DNA from 2 places in the Marinitoga sp. 1138 genome. Region 1 is predicted to be linked to the other one. Evidence: riboswitches for the same ligand, from Rfam matches in the RefSeq annotation. Region 1 holds a riboswitch; the other holds the start of a gene.
What was found. A riboswitch is a leader RNA that binds a small molecule or an ion and turns the genes downstream of it on or off. The one in region 1 is predicted to bind thiamine pyrophosphate.
Positions count from the first base shown of each region.

Region 2: linked by a shared signal. The riboswitch ahead of thiS (sulfur carrier protein ThiS) and the one ahead of XO11_RS08435 (thiamine ABC transporter substrate binding subunit) in region 1 are both predicted to bind thiamine pyrophosphate.

Region 1 covers NZ_LBFA01000024.1:61,197-70,383, forward strand. The annotation lists gene XO11_RS08430 (DNA-directed RNA polymerase subunit beta') at 1-3,533, shown strand, start outside; gene XO11_RS08435 (thiamine ABC transporter substrate binding subunit) at 3,578-4,549, opposite strand; TPP riboswitch at 4,623-4,733, opposite strand; gene XO11_RS08440 (TetR/AcrR family transcriptional regulator) at 5,005-5,580, shown strand; gene XO11_RS08445 (radical SAM protein) at 5,593-7,038, shown strand; gene XO11_RS08450 (HAMP domain-containing sensor histidine kinase) at 7,062-8,291, opposite strand; gene XO11_RS08455 (CoA pyrophosphatase) at 8,355-8,978, opposite strand; gene XO11_RS08460 (type I phosphomannose isomerase catalytic subunit) at 8,975-9,187, opposite strand, start outside.
Region 2 covers NZ_LBFA01000011.1:25,125-34,311, reverse strand. The annotation lists gene thiC (phosphomethylpyrimidine synthase ThiC) at 1-985, opposite strand, end outside; gene thiH (2-iminoacetate synthase ThiH) at 998-2,065, opposite strand; gene XO11_RS04405 (thiazole synthase) at 2,068-2,835, opposite strand; gene thiS (sulfur carrier protein ThiS) at 2,828-3,025, opposite strand; TPP riboswitch at 3,081-3,191, opposite strand; gene XO11_RS04395 (hypothetical protein) at 3,327-3,896, shown strand; gene rpsL (30S ribosomal protein S12) at 4,066-4,440, shown strand; gene rpsG (30S ribosomal protein S7) at 4,453-4,920, shown strand; gene fusA (elongation factor G) at 4,941-7,019, shown strand; gene tuf (elongation factor Tu) at 7,062-8,261, shown strand; gene rpsJ (30S ribosomal protein S10) at 8,350-8,658, shown strand; gene rplC (50S ribosomal protein L3) at 8,692-9,187, shown strand, end outside.

The DNA.
Region 1 (9,187 bases):
GACCATTAATTCAAATAGATGGTGGAAGATTTGCAGCTACAGACTTAAACGACTTATACAGAAGAGTTATCAATAGAAATAACAGATTACAAAAATTATTTGAAATAGAAGCACCAGAAATAATTGTTAGAAATGAAAAGAGAATTCTCCAGCAGGCAGTAGATTCATTAATCTATAATGGCCGTGTTGGAAAAGCTATGACAGATAGAAGTGGAAGGCCTTTAAGATCATTGACAGATTTAATTAAAGGTAAAAAAGGAAGATTCAGAAGAAATCTTCTTGGAAAACGTGTGGATTACTCAGGAAGGGCTGTTATTGTTGTTGGTCCTGAATTAAAAATCCATGAATGTGGTCTTCCAAAGAAAATGGCAATGGAATTATTCAAGCCGTTTGTTCTCAATAAATTACTTAAAGATTCAAATGCATCAAGTAAAAACGCAAGAAAATTAAAGAAAACAATTATTGAAAAGGAAATGCCAGAAGCATGGGAAATGCTTGAAGAAGTAATAAAAGGTCATCCTGTATTATTAAACAGGGCACCTACATTGCATAGAATTTCAATTCAGGCATTTATCCCAAGATTAATTGAAGGTAATTCAATACAGTTACATCCATTGGTATGTCCTCCATTTAACGCAGACTTTGACGGAGACCAGATGGCTGTACACGTACCGCTTTCAAATATAGCTCAAGCTGAAGCTAAATTCTTGATGTTATCAAGATACAATATCATATCACCTGCAAATGGAAAACCAATATCCATGCCAGGTAAAGATATGATAGCTGGTGCATATTACCTTACAACAGTTGATCCAAAATACTTTGAATCAAGAAAATTACCTTCAAATATAAAAGACTTTGAAAATAAAGACACAATAAAATATTTATTTAATGATGAATTACACGCATTATACGTTCATGAATATGAAAAGGTAATAAAAAATGAAATAGTTGTTGAAGATAATGAATTGAGATGGGAAAAACCAACACTCATACTCCATGAACCAATTGGATTGTATCTTGACGGAAAATTAATCAAGACAACAGTTGGAAGATTGATCTTCAAGGAAATATTGCCAGAACCAATTGGAAGATTTAATCCAGATTTCAACAAAATATACAAGAAAAAAGAAATCAAAAATCTTATATTCGATACATTTAAATACCATGGAATTGACAGAACAGCAGACTTGCTTGATGATATTAAATTCTTAGGATTCCACTATGCAACATTATCAGGATTAACAATATCTGTAAGGGATATAGTAGAACCAAAAGAAAGAATAGAAATTATCAAAAAGTCAGAACAAATAGTTATGGAAATTGAAAAGTATTATGAAGAAGGTTACCTTACAGATGATCAAAGATATAAAGAAGTAGTTAAAGTCTGGGAAAAGACAATAGCGGACGTTACAGAAGTAACAAGTAAAGAATTTAGAAAATATCCATTTAATCCTGTATGGATGATGGTTGACTCCGGTGCAAGGGGTAACATTGACCAGTTAAAACAGCTTGCAGGTATGAGGGGTCTTATGGCTGATCCATCAGGTAAAGTTATTGAGTTACCTATTAAATCAAACTTTAGAAATGGTCTTTCTGAACTTGAATTCTTTATTTCAACACACGGAGCTAGAAAAGGTTCTGCAGATACAGCATTAAGAACATCTACAGCAGGTTACCTTACAAGAAGACTTGTAGACGTTGCACAATCAATTACAGTAACAGAACCAGATTGTGGAACATCAAAGGGTATAGAAGCAAGAGAATTAATAGCAGACGGATTGAGAATAGAAAAACTTGCAGATTATCTCTTTGGTAGAGTACTTGCATCAGATGTTGTAGACCCTGTAACAGATGAAATAATTGTAAATCCAACAACAGGAAAGAAATATGTAAAAGATGTAATGTTAGATGAAGAAGATGCAGAATTCCTTGCAAATTACAGATCAACAATTCCTGTTTATGAAGTACATGAAAAATTAAGCGTAGATAAAATCAATCTTTACTTATACAATATTCTCAATAGTGATGTCCTTGTTGATGGAGAATTATTATATGCAAAAGGAACAGTAATAGACAATGATATAATAGTTTCATTAAAACAGCATAATATAAAAGAAGTTGATGTAAAAGAATATAAAGTAGTTAATTTCGTTCATGTAGGTGATGCAATTAAAGTTGAAGATGAAAACGGAAAGATTATCACACTTGCAAATTATCAGGAAAAAATTGATGCTGATACAGCAAGAAAATTAGAAAGATATAATATAGAAACAATAGAGGTAAGACCTTCAATCTATGTAAGATCAATCTTAACCTGTGAGGCAGAACATGGTGTTTGTGCTAAATGTTATGGTATGGATCTTTCAAACCACAAAATAGTAAATATAGGTGAATCTGTAGGTATCATAGCAGCACAGTCTATAGGTGAACCTGGAACACAGCTTACAATGAGAACATTCCATACAGGGGGTATTGCTACAGCAGGTGATATTACTCAGGGTCTTCCAAGAGCAGAAGAATTATTTGAAGCAAGAAAGAACTTAAAAGGTCCTGAAGCAGAATTCTCAACAGTAAAAGGTATAGTAAGAAAAGTGAACAGAGATGAAAAAGGAAGACTTGTAATTATTGTTGAAGATCTAAAAGGAGAACTATATACATATATAGCAGATCCTAAGGTTAAACCAACAGTAAATGAAGGTGACAAGGTTGAACCTGGCTACAGATTAACTTCAGGTAATATAAAACCAAGAAGATTACTTGAAGAGCTTGGTGCGGAAGTAACCTTTGATTACCTATTAAAAGAAATTAAAAAGATATATGCTGAACAGGGTGTTGAAATTCACGATAAACACTTTGAAATAATAATCAAACAAATGTTCAACAAAGTTGAAATAACATATGCTGGAGATACAGACTTTATGCCAAAAGACCTTGTAAACCTCAAAACAGTTGAAAAGGTAAACAAACAAATCTATGAAGCAAATAAAAAGGTTGAAGAAAACAGAGAAATGGCAATAGGTAAAAAATTAGCAGAAAAAATCATTGTAAAAGTTGATGAAGAGAATGAAACAATAGGAGAAATAGGAGATACAGTAACAGAAGAATTATTAAATAGAATAATTGCAGCTGGAATAAAAGAAATTGAAGTATTCAAATCAGAACCTCAATTACTCGAAAATGAAGATGAAGAAATTAGGCTTGTTGGAGAAAAAGAAACATTATTAATTGCGCCAAAAGAACCAGCAAGATACGAAAGAAAACTTTTAAGAATAACAAAATCATCTCTTGAAAGAGAAGGTTGGTTAGGTGCAGCATCATTCCAGCAAACAGTTCAGGTATTAACAGAAGCAGCATTAGAAGGAAGAGAAGACTACTTATTGGGATTAAAAGAAAATGTTATAGTTGGACAGCCAATTCCAGCTGGAACAGGATTAAAAGCATTCTTAGAATCAGAAATCTCAATATTCGAATTACCAACATATCCAACAGAAGATACAAAAACAGATGAAAGCGAAAGCGCAGCATCATAATAGATAATAAAAAAGGCTCGGATTTTTCCGAGCCTTTTTTGTAATTAATACATAATTTCTTCCCATTCATCTAACCAATTTTCAAGATTCTTGTTCAATTCTTCTGAATCTATTGTTAAAACCTTTTCAGGAACAAGAGCATACTTAAATGCTTCAGGAAGTTTTACGTTAGTTACCGGGAACATCCACTGATTTAAAGGCACTTCTTTTTGAAAATCATCAAACAATAAGAATTCAATAAATCTTTTTGCAAGCTCAGGATTCTTTGTTCCTTTTACAATACCAGCGCCTTCTATTTGTATATAAGCTCCCTCTTGAGGAATAAAAGCTTTATACTTGGTGCTCTTATAATAATAATATGAATAAGCGCCATCTGTAGCATAACTTACCATCATAGGCGCTTCACCAGCTTCAAATTTTGCAAAGGCTTCTCCCCAACCTGGTGTAACTGTTAGTATTGCTGGTTTTAACCTTTTCCAGAAATCTTTCCATTGGTCTTTATATACTGCTATTGTCCATAACAAAAATGCCTGACCTGTACTGGAAGTTCGTGGATCCTGAATAATCAATTTCTTTTTTAACTTTGTTAAATCTTCAAAACTTTTAGGAACGGATTTTAATTTTTCTGGATCATAAACAATAGCAATTGCACCATAATCATATGGAATTAAATGATAACTTTTATCATAGATTAAGTCATCTTTTATCTTTGAAATATTTAAAGGTTTATATGGAATTACCAGATCTTCATTAATGGCCAACACAGAAAGCGACTGATCAAGACCAATAACTACATCAGCCTTTGGATTTTTCTTTTCAAGTTTAAGTCGTGAAAGCAAAGTTCCCCCGTCTCCAAGAACAACAACATTTACATCTACGTTATACATATTTTCAAATTTCTGAATAACCCCTTTCTTAATCCAGTCCAAACTGTCATAAACATAAACAGTTAGAGTTTTTGCAAATAGCAAAGAAGATAATAATAAAACACTTAAAAAAACAATACCCTTTTTCATGCACTCACCTCCAAATAATAAATTATAATTTTTAAAAGAAAAAACGCCTTCCGGCATGGAAGGCGTGATTGAATTATCCTTTTTACCGCACTCCCTACGCCGGTATTACCCGGATCAGGTGCTGGGGTCTAAGGCTTCCACCTTAATCTCAGCTGCGGTATCAGCAGCTCCCCCGGCGGGTTACTGTATTAACTTACAATTTTATTATACTCATCAATTACTAAAAAACTGTATAAATTAATAATTTTTAGAAACATAAAGGTTAATTTTTCTTGAAATGTTTGACTGTCCAGTCAGTCATTTTTTTGTTAGATAAAATATTGAATAACTCTGTTTTTAAGATAATAGTAAATTGACCGTTCAGTTTTATGACTTTTTATGTCATAATTGAAACAAAATGAAAAAAGTATTATAATAATATTGACCGAACAGTCAGTCATGTATGAGGTGGTAATATGAATAATGACCGTAAAGAAAATTATAAAGAAGCTAAAAGAAAAAGCATAGCAGAAAAAGCACTTAATTTAATAATAAAAAAGGGATTGTCCAGTTTTACCATGGATGAAGTAGCAAAAGAGGCTGGAGTATCAAAAGGAACATTATATCTATATTTTGATAGCAAAGATTCATTAATAATAACGGCATTTTCCATACTTGTTGAAAGGTTAAAAAAATCACTTGAAATTATGATTCCTGAAAATACTTCAAAAGAGGAAAAAGCACGTGCAGTAATAAAATTATATGTGAAAGTATTAAAAGAATTTCCATCAGATGATTTATTAAGATTATTTGAGATATTAATTAATTCTATACATAATAAAAATAGAGCTAAAGAATTAACCAATTTATTTCATGAATATTATTCTCAACTATTTGAAATGTGGGAAGAATTTGTGCCGTCAAAAACCGCTGCAGTTGTTTTACAGGCTATGTTTGATGGTATAAGTATATATAAATCTGTTGGAGTTGAGTTTAAAGAAGGGGAATTATGTGAAGCTTTTGAATATATAATAGGAAAAATAATTTCATAAAGGAGGGATTTTATGAAAATCCTTGATAATATGAAAAACATGATGATGAAACAGGCTTCAAAATTGGTAACAAATGTTGTTAGAAACTCAGAGGTTGAAGATCTTGCAAAATTATTGAGAACACTGGAAAAATTTGCAAAAGAACCAACAAAAAGCGGTTTAAGGAAACTTGCCGAAGGCGCTGAAAGAAAAGATCCAATGCTTGTAAAATGGTCAGAGTTATTCAAAAAAGCCAGTCCAAAAGTTGTAGAAAAGATAATAAACAATCTTATTATCAATGAATTTGCAGTTGGTGAAAAGGTAAGGCAGGAAAAAATGCATGAATATGAAGTCGTTCTTCCAAAACTTGCTGTTATAAGTCCAACATATGCATGTAATTTAAGATGTGTAGGTTGTTATGCAGGACTTTATGGTCATAAATATCAACTTTCAAAGGAAGAAATATTTAGCGTAATAAGACAATTCAATGATCTTGGAATATACTTCTTCATAATTACCGGCGGTGAACCATTTATTTATCCTTACTTATTCGATGTTCTTGAAGAATTTAATGACTCATATTTCATGATTTATACAAACGGTACATTAATAGATGAAGAAAAAGCAAAAAGACTTGCAGAACTTGGAAATGCAACATTATCCGTATCTGTTGAAGGCTTTGAAGAAATGACAGATTGGAGAAGAGGAAAAGGTGTATTCAAAAAAGTATTAAATGCATGGGAATTATTAACCAAACATGGAGTAATATATGGAGCTTCAATTACTGCAACAAGAAAGAATCATGACCTAATAACAAGCGATGAATTCTGGAACTTCTTAAAAGAGCACAATGTTGCATATGCATGGATATTCCAGTTTATGCCTGTTGGAATGGATCCAACAATGGATCTTGTTCCTACACCAGAACAGAGATATGAAAGATTCCTTATAACAGAAGAAAAGAGACTTAATGGAGACTTTGCATTTGTTGCAGACTTCTGGAATCACGGATTCTTAACTCATGGTTGTTTAGCAGCTGGTTCAAAATATTTGCATATTAATGCAAAAGGTTATGTAGAACCATGTGTATTCCAGCAATTTGCAGTAGATAGCATTAGAGAAAAGAGCATTATAGAAATATTAAAATCACCATTCTTTGAAGCATATAAGAGAACAATACCATATTCAAACAATCTCTTTAGACCATGTCCAATTATAGACAATCCACGAGTATTAAGATCAATGGTAAAGAAATTCAATGCAATTCCACAGCATTCAGGAAGCGAAAAAGTCATAACAGAATTGGCACCAGAACTTGATAAACTTGCAGAAGGCTGGAAAGAATATGCGGATAAGTTATGGTATGAAAAGGGATATGCAGAAAAATATCCAGCAAAAAGAGGTATATATAATTATGAAACACGTATGAGAAGATATGCAGATAACGAAGAAAAACTTGCTCTTGATAAAAAAGCATAATAAATAAAAAACAGCTGAGGTATTTAAACCTCAGCTGTTATTTTTTGTGGGAATCTCAATTCAATAGTTGTACCTTTTCCAACTTCAGATTCAACATGAATCCTTCCCATTAGTTTTTCGATTAAACGTTTTACAATTGCCAGGCCTAAACCACTACCGGGTTTATTTTTAGCCAATCTAACAAATGGTTTGAATATATCATTAAGTTTGTCTTCTGGAATTCCAGGACCTGTATCTTTTACCACAATAACAAACTCTTTTGTTTTATTATCAAATGAAATATGAACATTTACATATCCCTCGTCAGTATATTTTATAGCATTTCCAACGATATTTACAAGTATTTGCTTCATTTTTAATGGATCGGTTTCTATCATCTCAGGGATATTATTTTCAAATTTAATATTTAATTCCACTTCTGGTGAAAGTTGTGGTTCAACAATAGAGATTGACTCATAAACAAGGAATTTTAAATGAACCTCAGTAAAGTTCATTTCTTCTTCTCTATTTAATTTATTAAAGGTTGATAAATCAGAAATAAGGGAGTTCATATGTTTTGAGCTGAGATAAATACGTTTTACAAGATCGAAAATTTCTTCTGTTGTTAAATTATCCTTTCCTCTTAAAATACTTTCAGAATACCCTAAAATAGCAGTTAAAGGTGTTCTAACCTCATGTGTAATAAAACTTAAATATACACTGTTCATTTCATTTGCTTTCTTTTCCTCATCACGAAGAGATTTTAAAGTTAAAAATGTTGAAGCAAAACTTCCAAATATTTTTAAAGATTTTTTAGCAGTTTCACTGAACTTTTTAAGTCTGAAATTATCAACATATATATGCCCTTTAATTTCATCTCCAACCTTTAAAGGATAAGCAAGGGTAATCATATTTTCATGTTTTTCATGTAATTGTTTTACATTTTCATGGAAAATTCTCGATGGATTCTTAAATTCCTTAAATGCATCGATTTCGATAATATCCTGAACATCCATATATCTATAAATATATGAATCTTCAAGAGGAACTATAAGTTTTTCAACAATATCTTCATCGTAATTATAACCAACAACGGCCTTATATAATGTATTATCTATAAGCCAGATTGTCCCGGCTTCAGCTTCAGGGATACTTTTAATAGCAACAGACAATAATTTTTTCATAAATTCCTTTTCATTTTCTTCACCGGTTAATTGTGAAGAAAGTTCTGCCATTAACTCAAAATTAGATAAAATATCGTTTTCGCAGTCCATGTTAGGTGCCCCCCTGTATAAAAACTCACACATTTTAAAATTATAACATATCTTTTTTCATAATCAAAATGTTAATGAAAAAATTTTCAATGTATTTTTAAAATCATCTATAATTCTTGCTGTTAAGCCCCATATAATTTTGTTTTCGTAAAGATAAAAAAGTGTTTTATAATATCCCTTTCTCCAATTATAATTCTTGCCATTTGGAATTAAATGATAAGGATAATCTTCTGGTGGTTCCATTTTTATATTTACCTTATACTTCAATGGTTCATTATTTAAGAAAAATTTTAAAGGAACAAAAAAGTACTCTTTCACTTCTTCATTAGGTCGAATATCAGAAATCTTGAAATCTTTAATTTCTATAAGAAATGGGTAGATAACAAAATTAAAAGGTGTTGTGAAATAATCAAGTTGAGAGATTAATCGTACTTTTTCTTTTTTAATCCCCAATTCTTCATTTAATTCTCTTAAAGCAGCATCATATATTTCTTCACCTTTTTCAACAGCGCCTCCTGGCAAACTTACCTCGCGAGGTTGAGGTAAATGATCTGCACGAATTTCAAAAACAATATTTACCTCATTATCTATTTCCACAAGAGGTATTGTTACAGCAAATCGTTTAAATTCAGAAATCAAATCTGGTTTATAATCTTTATAAATATTTTTGATCTTTTCTATATTCATAATGTAAAGAATAGTCCTTTCTTTTTTGTTGTATATTCTAAATTAAAAGGAATTATAAATGTTTCATATGTTTCAAATTCCACAAAAATTCCAGGTCCTTTAATAGTTTCACCATTATCTTTTTCAAATATAGTAAAATATTGCGTTTTAAATTCTTTTGGTGAATTAGCAATTACAAATGGACAATTCTTCAAAGCATTTTTACCTTT
Region 2 (9,187 bases), on a different contig from region 1:
TTACAGCGCAGAGAAAATCTGCGCCTTTAGCTGCAGCAATAGCGCCGCCAATTGCAGAGGTTATATGATCATATCCAGGTGCAATATCTGTAGTAATTGGGCCAAGAACATAAAAAGGTGCTCTATCACAAATCTTTTTTTGAAGAATAACATTTGCTTCAATTTCATCAATAGGCATATGCCCCGGTCCTTCAACCATTACCTGTACCCCGGCATTTCGAGCTCTTTTTACCAGTTCTCCAAGTCTTAATAATTCTTCAAATTGCAAATCATCAGTAGCATCATGAAGAGAACCCGGCCTCATTCCATCGCCGAGACTAATAGTAACATCATATTCCCTACATATCTCAAGTACTTCATCAAAATACTCATAAAATGGATTTTCTTTGTGATTTTTAATCATCCAGCCAACTATTATTGAACCGCCACGCGATACTATTTTTGTTATTCTTCTGGAGTTTCTCAACTTTTCTATGGTAGTTCTTGTAATACCGGCATGAATAGTCATAAAATCAACACCGGCTTTTGCGTGATCTCGAACCATCTGTATAAAATCATCTGCATCAAAATCTATTACACGTTTTTTATTCTGGACAGCTTTTGTTGCTGCGTCATAAACAGGAACAGTTCCAACCATAATATTTGAATTACGTATTATTTCATCACGAATATATGAAAGATTACCCCATGTAGACAGATCCATTATAGAATCTGCGCCAAATTTCTCAGCAATTTTCAATTTTTCAATTTCTTCTTTGACGCTTGAATATCCCTGAGAAGTTCCGAGGTTAATATTAACCTTGGTTTTTAAACCTTCTCCTATAGCTCTAATATTATCAAATTTATGATTCTTATTAACCGGTAAAACCGCATATCCTTTTTCAATTTTATTTCGTAATTCTTCTGGTGAAATTCCTTCATATTCTGCCGCGATAACCATTTCTTCTGTAATAATTCCAGCTTTTGCAAATTCCAATTGTGTCATTTAAATTCCTCCTTAAAACCAATTTACCGTTGTTGGATTATAATTTCTTGTTTTGATATAATTCATAAATTCTTTTACTGTTCTGGTATCTTCAATTTCAAATTGTTTTGTTGAATCTTTGTATAATGTATATCCTCCAACATTTGTTGTTGATCCTGCTGACATTTTTGTGGCAATGCCCAGTATTGCATTTCTAAATTTTATGCTTTCTCGAGTGGAGATATTTATATGTACTCGAGGGAAAATTAATTTTAAAGCAAGAATATAATGGATAAGTTTTTTATCAGAAATACTATAAAATTTATCTTTTACATTAAAAGCTGTTCTAATTCTTGGAAAAGATATCGAATATTCTACATTAGGATAATTCTTTAAAAGATAATCCATATGGTATGCCATCATTATAATTTCAAACTCCGGTTCATAAAGCCCTAATAAAGCTCCTATATTTATTTCTCTTACCCCAGCTTTTATGGCTTCTTCAACAGTATTAAGCCTTTTTTTGAAATCTTTTTTTGGACCAAATAAATGAACTTCTCTATATTTTTCCGGAGAATAGGTTTCCTGATACAATGTAACCCCTACAAGACCTGCTGTGACTAATTTCTCGTATTTTTCCCGGGTTAAAGAATATGTTTCTATAGAAATTTCTTTGAAAAAGTTTTTCAATATTTTTATGGTATTATATAAATACTCAAAATTAGAATTTACAGGATCTTCTCCAGTTAATATTAGAACGTGGTCAATTCCCTCGTGGTTTAAGTATAAGGCTTCCTGTTCTATTTCTTTATATGATAATTTCAATCGATGTATTTTATTAGAAGCCTTAAATCCACAATATGTGCAACCATTTATACAATAATTTGAAATGTAAAGTGGAGCATATAAAAATATAACATCACCAAAGAATTTTCTATTATTTTTTATTACTTTCTTCGCCATTGTTCGAAGATCATTATTTTGAAGCAATCCATATATGTCATTTACAGAAAAAAATTCTTTATTTAGATTAATATTATATTTGTTCTTTCTGGCTGAATTAACATAAGCAATGATTTTTTCTATGTTTTCTGAAAACATAGTTAATCTCTTCCTATATAATCGAACAATGGCGAAGATGCTTCTGCCACTTCTTTTTCTTCTGGAATTCCGGCCAGATAAGCCAGTCTTCCAGCCTGAGCTGCTAAAGAAAAGGCTTTTACCATTTTTACAGGATCTTCCGCAATTGAAACAGCAGTATTTGCAAGTACAGCATGACATCCAATTTCCATTGCTTCAGAAACATGAGATGGTTTTCCAATTCCAGCGTCAATAATAATTTTCGCATCAAATTCATTTAGAAGAATTTTTACAAGTTCTTTTGTAGTAAAGCCTTTATTTGTTCCTATAGGAGAACCAAGAGGCATTAAAACCTCAGCGCCATTTTCAATCATTTTTCTTGCATCATATAAATCAGGACACATATAAGGGAAAACCTTAAAACCTTTTTCTGTTAATAATTTACAGGCTTTTATAGTTTCCTGATTATCAGGCATTAAATACTTTGAATCATTTATAATTTCAATCTTTATCCAGTCTGTATTCATTAATTCTTTACCAGCCTGTGCAATTAAAAGAGCTTCTTCAGCGTTCCTTGCACCTGAAGTGTTTACCATAATTTTTTTTGCACTAATATAATCCAGAATACTTTCATTTAAACTTCCGTATGATGCTCTTCTCATTGCAACAGTGACAACCTCAATTTTTGCTTCTTCAATAGCTTTTTTCATAATAGAATAATCCTTAAATTTTCCTGTGCCCATAAAAAATAGATTATTTATTTCCTCATTATAAAATTTAATATCAACCACCTCCTACAACAGTAATAATTTCAATTTTATCCTTTTCCGAAATTTGAGAATCAGGATAACTTTTTTTTGAAACAATGGCTCCGTTTTTAATTACGACAATTGGTTTGTTATGAAGGGATAATTCTTCAACTAAATCTTTTATATTGGTGCTTTTACAGACCTTTTCTTTTCCATTTATAAATACCTTCAAAAAATCACCTCCTGATATAAAAAAATCTCCTGCACGAAGCAGGAGATTGATTTTTTATACTCTCTGCTCCGCTCCTTTCGCCGGTATTATCCGGATCAAGTTATGAGGGTCAGAGGTTTCCACCTCACTCTCAGCTGCGGTATCAGCAGCTCCCCTGCGGATCATAAATATTCACTTTTCATTTTGATTATATCATTAATTTTTTTAATTTTCAAGAATTTATTCAGTATAATCATAATTATGTTTAATGAGAGCAATATGAATATGATATAATAAATAAAACCAATTTTGAGGTGATTATATGTCAATAGAAATTGAAAGAAAATATATTATTTCTAATGATGAAAGTGAAGAATTAATAAAAAAGGCTATAAAGAAAATAGGTATTGTTCAATGGTATATTCGTGATGATATTAATGAAATAGAAAGATATAGGCTTTCAATAATAAAAAATAATAAAGATTATGATTACAAATGGACATACGCATATAAAGCAAATACAAAAATTGCACATGAAAAAATAGAAAAAGAAAGAGTAGAAAAACCACAGGAATTGGAAAATCTGATAAAATATAAAATGGTAGCAAAAATAAGATATATGATAAATGATAATCCAGAAATTGTTGTTGATGAATTTGTTGATTTTAATAAAATAAGGTATAATATAGAGGAAAAATTTTTACTTGAAATAGAAATGAAAGAAGAAAAAAAATATAAAAAAGAAGATTTTGAAGAAGTACTAAAAAAATTTGATATTGAAACGATAAAAGATGTTACTGAGGACTTTAAATATTATAATAATAGAATAGCAGTAGTTGCAAAAAATATTATCCTCAATGAGATTATTGAAAAAATAAAAGAAAAGTTATAATGTTATCGTACACACAAAACCGTGGATAGTACTGTAACAAAATACATAAAACTTTTTAGTTTTTGTAACTTCACAAAAAAATCACAACATTTTAATTGAAAATTAAAAAGACCTGAGGTAAAATACACTTGGTATTTTTAAAAATTCTGAAAGGAGGAATACAAATTATATGCCAACGATAAATCAACTTGTTAGACATGGAAGAAAACAACTAAAGAAAAAGTCAAAATCTCCAGCATTACAGAGCAATCCTCAAAAAAGAGGTGTATGTGTAAGGGTTTCAACAATGACACCTAAGAAACCTAACTCAGCTTTGAGAAAAATTGCAAGGGTTAGACTTTCAAACGGAATTGAAGTTACAGCATATATTCCAGGTGAAGGTCATAACTTACAGGAACACTCCAATGTATTAATAAGAGGCGGAAGGGTTAAAGACTTGCCAGGTGTTAGATATAAGATTATCAGAGGTACATTGGATGCAGCTGGTGTTGAAGGAAGAAAACAGAGCAGAAGTAAATACGGCGCAAAAAGACCTAAGAAGTAAGGAGGTAAGTAAATGAGAAGAAGAAGAGCACCAAAGAGACCGGTTACACCAGATCCAATATATAATGATGTATTGGTATCAAAATTGGTTGTTAGGGTAATGAAAGATGGTAAAAAAACAGTTGCACAGTCTATAGTATACGGTGCATTTGATATAATAAAAGAAAAATTGGAAAAAGATCCTTTAGAAGTATATCATCAAGCAGTACAAAATGTAAGACCATTAATTGAAGTAAGACCAAGAAGGGTTGGAGGAGCTACATATCAAGTTCCATTTGAAGTACCAGAGGAAAGGGCTATCTCTTTAGCTTTAAGATGGATTGTTAAAGCTGCAAGAGATAAATCAGGAAGACCAATGAAAGAAAAATTAGCTCAAGAATTAATAGATGCTTATAATGGTGTTGGAGCAGCAGTTAAGAAGAGAGACGACGTACACAAAATGGCTGAAGCTAATAAAGCATTTGCTCATTACCGCTGGTAATTTATTGAGGAGGGATTGTTTTGAAAGAGCGGTTATATGCCTTAAATAAAACAAGAAATATTGGAATTATTGCACATATTGATGCTGGTAAAACAACAACAACAGAAAGAATATTGTTTTATACAGGTAAAAAACATAAAATAGGGTCCGTTGATGACGGTACAGCAACAATGGACTGGATGGAACAGGAAAAAGAAAGAGGTATCACAATTACCTCAGCAGCTACAACATGTTTCTGGAGAGATCACAGGATTAACATCATTGATACACCCGGACACGTGGACTTTACAGTTGAAGTTGAAAGGGCATTAAGGGTATTAGATGGTGCTGTTGTTATATTTGACGCACAGGTTGGTGTTGAACCTCAGTCAGAAACAGTTTGGAGACAGGCTGATAGATATAATGTTCCAAGGGTTGCATACATGAACAAAATGGATAAACTTGGGGCAGATTTTTATAATGCAGTTCAAACAATGATTGACAAATTAGGAACAAACCCATTACCTTTACAGATTCCTATAGGAGCAGAATCTGATTTTGAAGGTGTTGTTGATCTTGTAAAAATGAAAGCAATATATTGGGTTAGTGAAGATGGATCAAAATTTGAATACAGAGATATTCCAGAGGATTTAGTTGCTAAAGCAGATCAATACAGAGAAGATTTAATAACAGCTATTTCAGAATATGATGAAGAAATAATGGAATTATTCTTTGAAGGAGAAGATATTCCAGAAGATAAAATAAAAGCTGCAATAAGAAAAGGAACAATTGAAGGTGCATTTGTTCCAGTAGTATGTGGAACATCATTTAAAAACAAAGGTGTTCAACCTGTATTAGATGCAATTGTTGATTACTTACCTTCACCGCTTGATTTACCGCCTGTAAAAGCATATGATGCAAGAACAGGTGAATTTGTAAGAGAACTTGAACCAGATGAAAATGGACCATTTGTTGCTCTTGCATTTAAAATCATGGTGGATCCATATGTTGGTAAGCTCACATTTGCAAGGGTATATTCAGGAAAATTACAAAAAGGAAGCTATGTTTTAAATACAACAAAGGGTAAGAAAGAAAGAGTTTCAAGATTAATGTTCATGCATTCAGATCAAAGAGAAGAAGTAGATTACATCAGAGCTGGTGATATTGTAGCTATAATAGGTTTAAAGAATACAATTACAGGTGATACATTAACAGAAGAAGGACAGGATATTGTATTGGAAAAATTGGAATTCCCAGAACCAGTTATCTCATTGGCAATTGAACCAGAAACAAAAAATGATGAAGCTAAATTAACTAAAGCATTACAAGCATTAACAGAAGAAGATCCAAGTTTAAATGTTAAACTTGATCACGAAACAGGTGAAACAATACTTTCAGGTATGGGTGAATTACACCTTGAAATTATAGTAGATAGGTTAAAGAGAGAATTTAAAGTTGGAGTTAAAGTTGGTCAACCACAGGTTGCATATAGAGAAACAATTAGAGGAACAGCTGATGTTGAAACTAAATACATCAGACAATCTGGTGGTAGAGGTCAATACGGTCACGTTAAAATTAAAATTGAACCTATTGAAAATACAAAAGTATTGGAATTTGAAGATAAAATCGTTGGAGGTATTATTCCAAAAGAATATATTCCAGCAGTTGAAGCGGGTATAAAAGAAGCTATGCAATCAGGTGTGTTAGCTGGATACCCAATGGTTGGTATAAAGGCTACATTGTACGATGGTTCATACCACGAAGTTGACTCTTCAGAAATGGCATTTAAGATTGCAGGTTCTATGGCATTAAAAGATGCTGCTAAAAAAGCAAATCCTGTATTATTAGAACCAATCATGAAAGTTGATATTACAACACCTGAAGAATACATGGGTGACATTATAGCTGACTTAAACTCAAGAAGAGGAAGAATTGAAGGTTTTGAAAATGTGGGAAATACAAGCACAAGATTAATTCACGCTTTAGTTCCACTTTCAGAATTATTCGGTTATGCAACAGTATTGAGATCATTGTCTCAGGGAAGAGCAACACAATCAATTCAATTCTCACATTATGATGAAGTTCCAGCTTCAGTAGCTGAAAAAATAATGAATAAATAATCTTATTAAATAGCATCACAAAACATAGAGGAGGGACAAAAAATGGCAAAAGAAAAGTTCGTCAGAAGCAAACCACATATGAATATTGGTACAATCGGACATATCGACCACGGTAAAACAACATTAACAGCAGCTATTACAAAATCATTAGCTTTAAAAGGATACGCAGACTTCACACCATTTGAACAAATCGATAAAGCTCCAGAAGAAAAACAGAGAGGTATTACAATCAATATTGCACACGTTGAATACGAAACAGATCACAGACACTATGCACATATCGACTGTCCAGGTCACGCTGACTACATCAAAAATATGATCACAGGTGCTGCACAGATGGATGGTGCTATCTTAGTTGTAGCAGCAACAGACGGTGTTATGCCACAAACAAGAGAACACGTTCTCTTATCAAGACAGGTTAACGTTCCAGCTATCGTTGTATTCATCAACAAAACAGATATGGTTGATGACGAAGAAATCATCGAATTAGTTGAAATGGAAGTAAGAGAATTATTAAATCAGTACGAATTCCCAGGAGACGAAGTTCCTGTAATCAAAGGTTCAGCTTTAAAAGCATTAGAAGCAGATTCACAGGACGATCCATGGGTACAGAAAATCTACGAATTAATGGATGCAGTAGACAGCTACTTCCCAGAACCACAGAGACCAGTAGATCAGCCATTCCTTATGCCTGTTGAAGACGTATTCTCAATCACAGGTAGGGGTACAGTTGTTACAGGAAGAATCGAAAGAGGAGCTATTCACCCAGGTGACGAAGTAGAAATCGTTGGTATGACAGATGAAATTAAGAAAACAGTTGTAACTGGTGTTGAAATGTTCAGAAAATTATTAGACGAAGGTATCGCTGGTGACAACGTAGGATGTTTGTTAAGAGGTATTGACAAAGACGAAGTATGGAGAGGTCAGGTATTAGCAAAACCAGGTTCAATCACACCTCATAAGAAATTCAAAGCACAAATCTACGTATTAAAGAAAGAAGAAGGAGGAAGACACACTCCATTCAAGAAAGGTTACAGACCACAATTCTACATCAGAACAGCTGACGTTACAGGTACATTGTTAGAATTCGAAGGCGGAGCAGAAATGGTTATGCCAGGAGATAACATTGTAACAACAGTAGAATTAATCTACCCTGTAGCATTAGAAAAGAACATGAGATTTGCTGTTCGTGAAGGTGGAAGAACAGTTGGAGCAGGTGTTGTTACAGAAATAGTAGAATAATAAAATCTTTTTGCAAAGTTTTTATTATAAAATATAAAATCGGGGAGCTTCCACGCTCCCTTTGCTAAATGCTTAAAGGAGGGTCAGTATGGCAAAAAAGTTGATTAAAATAAGATTAAAATCATATGATCATAGATTATTAGATGAATCAGCACAAAAAATAATAGATGCAGTTAAAAATAGCAGTGCAAAGGTTTCAGGACCTATTCCACTACCAACAGAAAAAACAATTTACAGTGTTATAAGATCACCACATAAATACAACTATTCAAGAGAACAATTTGAAAAAAGAGTACATAAAAGAGTTATTTACATCTACGATGCAACACAGGAAACAGTAACAGAATTATTAAAAATTCAGTTACCATCAGGTGTATCAGTAGATATGAAGGCTTAATTTTAATGATCGGGCTCTGGAGGTGAAGTTAGCATGAAAGGTATTTTAGGAAGAAAAGTAGGTATGACAAGAGTTTATAAAGATGGTAAAGCCATCCCGGTCACAGTTATAAAAGCTGGACCATGTGTAGTAGTGCAGAAAAAGACAGAAGAAAAAGATGGTTATAAAGCTATTCAGGTTGGTTTTGAAGAAGTAAAAGAATACAAAGTAAACAAACCAAAGCTTGGAATCTTCAAAAAAGCAGGCGTAAAACCAATGAGAGTTCTTAAAGAATTCAAAGTTGATGACGTAGATGCATATGAAATTGGTCAGACAATTGATGTATCAATTTTTGAAGAAGGAGAAAAAGTAGATGTAACAGGTTGGTCAAAAGGTAGAGGTTACGCTGGTGTAATTAAAAGATGGAATTTTGGTGGAGGAAGAAAAACGCACGGTTCTAAATTCCATAGAGCTTTAGGTTCAACAGGTAACCACACAGAACCAGCAAAAGTATTCAAAGGTAAAAAGATGTTCGGACATTACGGAAATG